One region of the Paraburkholderia youngii genome, then DNA from elsewhere that is predicted to be linked to it. Evidence: predicted binding sites of a transcription regulator. Region 1 holds the regulator's gene; the other holds the start of a gene.
What was found. The regulator LexA, encoded in region 1, represses DNA repair genes until DNA is damaged. The targets are predictions, from matches to a motif close to ACTGTATNNNNATACAGT.

Region 1 (3,415 bases):
GGTGTCGCATAGGCATCGACGAGCGGGCCGATCAGTGTCACGCCGATCACCGCGCCGATCGTGGCCATCTTGTTCCCGGCATCCGCTTCGAGCCGGTGCGTCAGCATGGCGCCCACCTGCTGCTTCAGGCTATCGCGCAGCGCGGGGAAGTCGACGTACTGATTGACGGTTTGCACGTCACGCGCGTCTGCCGCGCGTTTGAGATTGTTCACCGCGAGATACGGTGACGCGTAAATAAAGCCTAGCGCGGCAATCACGATCACCACGATCAGCGTGATCAGCAGCGGCCGGGTGGCGCTGCCCTGTGTGCGTTTCGGAATTGTCATCGAATGGGACTCCACGTCAGTGATGATCTAACGTCGACCACGGCGAGGTCGAAACGATCCCATTCCACGCGAATCTCTGAACATCCGAAGTGCTTATTGCATGCGTGCTCAGAATTCGCTCAGGCTTCGAACACCGCGCCGTGCACGTTGGCTTCGTCGGCTATGCAACGATCGATCATACGGCATACGGCGTCGACGGTGCCGACCATGATCAGTCGCGACGGTCCATGATAGACCCGCACCGGAGCGCGGCGCGCGGGCTCCGCGATATTCAGCGCCGAATTCAGCGATACGCGCGCAAACGCCGGCAACGACGACGGCAGACCGGAAGCTTCGGCAGGCACGTCGAACAGCGGCGGCGTGCGCGCCGCGGGCGCGTCGATCGGCGCGCAAGGCGTGAGCTTGCGCAGATGGCGCAGACGGCCGAACTGGCGAAAAGGCAGCAGGCGGGCAAGGCGTTCCATGAGTCTCTCCAGACGATGCGGCTTGAATGCGCGGCGTAATGCGGGCGTTAATGCGGCTTGGTTCGGACAAACCGGCGCGAGCGTTCCGGCAACAAAGATCAGAACTCGCTGGGGCGAATCAGCCCGACCGCGATTCCTTCGAGCGCGAAATCCGCGCTGCCGGTTTCCACGAAGATGTTGTCGTAGTCGGGGTTTTCGGCGATCAGTTCGATGCCGTTCGGCCGGCGCTTCAGACGCTTGACCGTCACGTCGTCGCCAAGCCGCGCAATGATGATCTGGCCGTCTTTCGCTTCGCTGCGCTTTTGCACCGCGAGCAGGTCGCCGTCGAGAATGCCGGCGTCGCGCATCGACAGGCCGCGCACCTTCAGCAGGTAATCGGGCTTGCTCGAGAACAGCGCCGGGTCGCACGCGTAGTGCTGCGAGATATGTTCCTGCGCGAGGATCGGGCTACCCGCCGCGACCCGGCCGATCAGCGGCAATGACAACTGCATCAGGCCCGCATGCGGCAGCGTGAACTGGTGCGGCGCATCCTCCTGCCCGGACAGCAGGCGGATGCCGCGCGACGCGCCGGCCGCGAGTTCGATCACGCCCTTGCGCGCCAGCGCGCGCAGATGCTCTTCCGCGGAATTGGCCGAGCTGAAACCGAGTTCGGCGGCAATTTCCGCGCGAGTGGGCGGAAAGCCGGTGCGTTCGATCGCGCGGCGGATCAGATCGAAAACCTGCTGCTGTCGTGCGGTGAGTTTGGTCATGGCCACTGTATGTATGAACAGGTGACTGTATTTTTATACAGTATTCGGCGCATTTCAAGCTTTACTTTAAGTTCGACGCAAGGGGCGCGCTGGGGCGTCGTTTATCGGCGACATGGCGACGATTTCGGCGTCTGAACAGCCGGTGCGTCTGCCGTTACCACTTTTGGGCATTAAAAAATGAAGAAACATTATTTTTAATGATGAAAGCCCTTCGATAGACTGGCTTCCGGTTAGCGCTCATGTGCACGTGACCGCGACGCAAAACAACACCAGACGCTTATCAGCGGACCATCACGCGGAGAGAAACTGAAATGAACCATCGGCATACGGGGCTCGCGGCTCGAACCAGAAAACTGATCACGGCGCTTGCCGTCGGCGCGGTGGGTACGCTCGGCATGTTGGGCGCAAGCGGCGTCGCGCACGCCGACACCACGCTGCTGAACGTGTCCTACGATCCGACGCGCGAGCTGTATCAGGACATCAATCAGGCATTCGGCAAAGAATGGAAGGCCAAGACCGGCGAAGCCGTCACCTTCAAGCAGTCGCACGGCGGCTCGGGCGCGCAGGCTCGCTCGGTGCTCGACGGTCTGCAGGCCGACGTCGTGACGCTCGCGCTCGCATATGACATCGACGCCATCGCGAACAAGGGGCTCGTCGACAAGAACTGGCAGAAGCGTCTGCCGGACAACGCCTCGCCGTACACGTCGACGATCGTGTTTCTGGTGCGCAAGGGCAACCCGAAGCACATCAAGGATTGGGACGATCTGGTGAAGCCGGGCGTGTCGATCGTGACGCCGAATCCGAAGACCTCCGGCGGCGCGCGCTGGAACTACCTGGCCGCGTGGGCGTACGCCGAGCATCAGCCGGGCGGCAACGACCAGAAGGCCAAGGAGTTCGTCGGCAAGCTGTACAAGAACGCCGGCGTGCTCGATTCGGGCGCGCGCGGCGCGACCACCAGCTTCGTGCAGCGCGGTATCGGCGATGTGCTGATCGCGTGGGAAAACGAGGCGTTTCTGTCGGTGAAGGAGTTCGGTCCGGACAAGTTCGAGATCGTGGTGCCGACGGTGAGCATCCTGGCCGAGCCGCCGGTCGCGGTGGTCGACAAGGTCGTCGACAAACACGGCACGCGCAAGCTGGCCGACGCGTATCTGAACTTTCTGTATAGCGAGGAAGGGCAGGAGATCGCCGCGCGCAATTTCTATCGTCCGCGTTCGAACAAGGTGCCGGCCGACCTGACCGCGAAGTTTCCGAAGCTGAAGCTGTACACGATCGACGATTCGTTCGGCGGCTGGACCAACGCGCAGAAGACCCATTTCGCGGACGGCGGCGTATTCGATTCGATTTATCAGCCGCAGTAACAAGCATCGCCTGAAGCACGGGCACAGGCAACAAGGGCGCGCCCAATGGGCGCGCTTTCGGCTAACCGGGACCCGCTGGCCAGCAGGGCGGTAGTACCGCAACACCGCAACACCGCAACACGAACAACCGCGCGAGCATCAACCATGAACGAGTATCCAGCATGACCACGTTGACCTTCCGCAAGCCGAGCGCATTGCCCGGCTTTGGCCTGACACTCGGCATCACGGTGGCTTATTTGAGCCTCGTGGTGCTGATTCCATTGGCGGCGACCTTTCTGAAAACCGCGACGCTCGACTGGGACCAGTTCGTGCGCGCGGTCACGTCGCCGCGCGTGCTCGCGTCGTATCGGCTGACGTTCTTCTCGGCGCTCGGCGGCGCGCTGATCAACGCGGTGTTCGGCTTTCTCGTCGCGTGGGTGCTGGTGCGCTACACGTTTCCGTTCAAGCGCATCGTCGATGCGGTCGTCGATCTGCCGTTCGCGCTGCCCACCTCGGTCGCGGGCATTTCGCTCGCGGCC
Region 2 (3,415 bases), 4.6 Mb from region 1:
CGGGCGGTCCTCCTCGTGCGGCAGCGGCATGTCGCGCTCGCCGGCCACCAGCTCGCCGCGCGTGCCGAGCACCTGAAAGAACACGCTGTCGACGTTGTCGGCGCGCAGGAAATCGCGCGTCGACTCGGGCAGCGACAGCTCCGCGACGCCGTTGACCGGATGGATCTGGCGCGCGAGCACATAGGCGTCGGTTTCGAGCGCGCGGTCGAACGGGCCGTTCGCGATCGACTTCGCGACCAGATAGGTGACCGCGAGGCTCATCGGCCACAGCAGCAGCAGCGGCGCGAGCATCCAGTCGAGAATCTCGCCGAACAGGGAGCGCGGACGCGCTTCGGCGGCGGCTTCGGTTTCGTCGGGCGGGGCGAACGGGTTGGCGTAGCGCGCGTCGCGCGCCTCGTCGAGGTCCGCCGCGTGCGCCGTGGCGCGATCAGCGCGTGCGGACATCGCTGGCCTCTATTTGTAGTGATGGCTCGCCGGCATCGCGGCAGACGACGGCGCGGTGGATGGTGGTGCCGCTTGTGCCGCTTGTGCCGTTTGCGGCTCGGAGCCGGCAGCGGCGGCGGGCGTGTTCGCATTCGCCGGCGGCGCCGCTTTTTCGAGGCAGTAGCCGAGCCCGCGCACGGTGATGATGCGCACGCCGCTCGGCTCGATCTTCTTGCGCAGCCGGTGCACGTAGACTTCGATCGCGTTGTTGCTGACTTCCTCGCCCCATTCGCAAAGATGGTCGACCAGCTGCTCTTTCGAGACCAGCCGGCCGATCCGTTGCAGCAGCACTTCGAGCAGACCGAGCTCGCGCGCGGACAGATCGATCACCTGGTCGTTGACATAGGCGATGCGGCCCACCTGATCGAACGACAGTGAGCCATGCCGCACGACGGTCGGGCCACCGCCGGCACCGCGCCGCGTCAGCGCGCGCACGCGAGCTTCGAGTTCGTTCAGCGCGAAGGGCTTGGCCATGTAATCGTCGGCGCCGAGGTCGAGGCCTTTGACGCGTTCGTCCACACTGTCTGCGGCGGTCAGGATCAGCACGGGCAGGTTCGAATTGCGCGCGCGCAGGCGGCGCAGCACCTCGAGCCCGGACATGCGCGGCAGGCCCAGATCGAGGATCAATAGGTCGAACGTCTGCATTGACAACGCGGTATCGGCTTCTACGCCGCTTTTGACGTGATCGACCGCATAGGCCGATTGGCGGAGTGATCGAACCAGACCGTCCGCGAGTATGCTGTCGTCTTCGGCAATCAGAATTCGCATGGTGCGCCAGCCTGGCTTTGCCGGCACCGTGGGGCTTGCCCCGGCGCGCAGCGGTCTCCGAACATTATTGTGGGTAGTGGGGGTGACGCGACAGTAAAAATGCGCGTTCGCATGATAATCGCGCTTGCCAAAACCACTGTTTTTTTATACAGTGTCTGCGTTTCGTGTGATGTCCTGCAGGCTCCGCTCAATTCGAGTGAAACCACGGGTGCACACCTGCCTCAGACGCCGTTCATCATAGCAAAGGACGATTCATGGAAGAAAGCAAGAAAGGCTCGGCTGGACTGACTGCTGAAAAGAGCAAGGCTCTCGCCGCCGCGCTCGCGCAGATCGAAAAGCAGTTCGGCAAAGGGTCGGTCATGCGGCTCGGCGCAGGTGAGGCAGTCGAAGACATCCAGGTGGTCTCCACCGGATCGCTCGGCCTCGACATCGCATTGGGCGTCGGCGGTTTGCCGCGCGGCCGCGTGGTCGAAATCTACGGTCCGGAATCGTCCGGTAAAACCACGCTGACGCTTCAGGTCATCGCCGAAATGCAGAAGCTCGGCGGCACCGCGGCGTTCATCGACGCGGAACACGCGCTGGACATTCAATACGCGGGCAAGCTCGGCGTGAACGTCGCCGACCTGCTGGTCTCGCAGCCGGACACCGGCGAGCAGGCGCTCGAAATCGCCGACGCGCTGGTGCGCTCGGGCTCGATCGACATGATCGTGATCGACTCGGTGGCGGCGCTGGTGCCGAAGGCGGAAATCGAAGGCGAAATGGGCGACTCGCTGCCGGGTCTGCAGGCGCGTCTGATGTCGCAGGCACTGCGCAAGCTGACCGGCACGATCAAGCGCACGAACTGCCTCGTGATCTTCATCAACCAGATCCGCATGAAGATCGGCGTGATGTTCGGCAACCCGGAAACCACCACGGGCGGTAATGCGCTGAAGTTCTACGCGTCGGTGCGTCTGGACATCCGCCGCATCGGTTCGATCAAGAAGAACGACGAAGTGATCGGCAACGAAACGCGCGTGAAGGTTGTCAAGAACAAGGTGTCGCCGCCGTTCCGCGAAGCGATCTTCGACATCCTGTACGGCGAGGGCATCTCGCGTCAGGGCGAAATCATCGACCTCGGCGTGCAGGCGAAGATCGTCGACAAGGCTGGCGCATGGTACAGCTACAACGGCGAGCGGATCGGTCAGGGCAAGGACAACGCGCGTGAATTCCTGCGCGAAAATCCGGACATCGCTCGCGAAATCGAAAACCGTATCCGCGAATCGCTGGGCGTCACCGCGATGGCGGACGCCGTGACTGGCGCGGGCGCTGAAGTCGCGGACGAAGAAGAGTAAGCATCACGTGATACGCAAAGGCCGGCCGCTGTCCGGTTCCGACTCTGGACGCCATCCGGACGGCCCGCGCGACACGGCGGATGGATCGCCAGATTCCGGCGATCCATTCGATCCGTTCGAATCGTTCGACGCACACGACCGCGCCTCAGGCCGCGGGCCGCAGCGTACACGGTCTGCATCCCCTGCAGCATCGTCCAGCCCGGATTTCTCCGGGCGCGATTCCCGCCCCCCCTCCGAAGTCACCTACAGCCGTTCGCGTCGCCAGGCCGACGAAGTGAAGCCGGGGCAGGCCGACCAAGACGACAGCAGAAAATCCCAACGCCCAGCCCGTTCGCTGAAAGCACGGGCGCTCGGCTATCTGTCGCGTCGCGAATATAGCCGCGCCGAACTCGCGCGCAAGCTGAAGCCCTACGTCGAGGAAACCGATTCGCTCGACACGGTGCTTGACTCGCTGGAAGCCGAAAACTGGCTATCGGACTCGCGCTTCGCGGAAAGTCTGGTTCACCGGCGCGCATCGCGGCTTGGCACGAGCCGCATTCTCGGTGAACTGAAGCAGCACGCGCTGAACCCGGCGGTCGTCGAAGAGGCGAGTGCGCAATTGCGTGCAACCGAACTCGCGCGCGCCCAGGCGGTCTGGCTCAAGAAGTTCGGCCAGCTGCCACAAACGCCGGCGGAGCGCGCGAAGCAGGCGCGCTTCCTGGCGTCGCGTGGCTTCTCCGGCGCGACGATCGGCAAGATCCTGAAGGGTATCGACGACATCTGGGACGGCGACTAGCACGTCAGCCCTGACGGCCGTCGATTGCCACGCCATAACCCGGCGCGAGGCCGTGCGC

Region 2: a site for LexA is predicted at 1,387-1,404, ahead of recA (recombinase RecA). Genes of this name have one in related genera too.

The regions. Positions count from the first base shown of each region.
Region 1 is NZ_JAALDK010000001.1:4,771,987-4,775,401, reverse strand. It holds gene G5S42_RS21870 (DUF2939 domain-containing protein) at 1-326, opposite strand, end outside; gene G5S42_RS21865 (hypothetical protein) at 446-790, opposite strand; gene lexA (transcriptional repressor LexA) at 889-1,539, opposite strand; gene G5S42_RS21855 (sulfate ABC transporter substrate-binding protein) at 1,851-2,897, shown strand; gene cysT (sulfate ABC transporter permease subunit CysT) at 3,059-3,415, shown strand, end outside.
Region 2 is NZ_JAALDK010000001.1:186,566-189,980, forward strand. It holds gene G5S42_RS00885 (sensor histidine kinase) at 1-444, opposite strand, end outside; gene G5S42_RS00890 (response regulator transcription factor) at 454-1,251, opposite strand; gene recA (recombinase RecA) at 1,506-2,582, shown strand; gene recX (recombination regulator RecX) at 2,590-3,357, shown strand.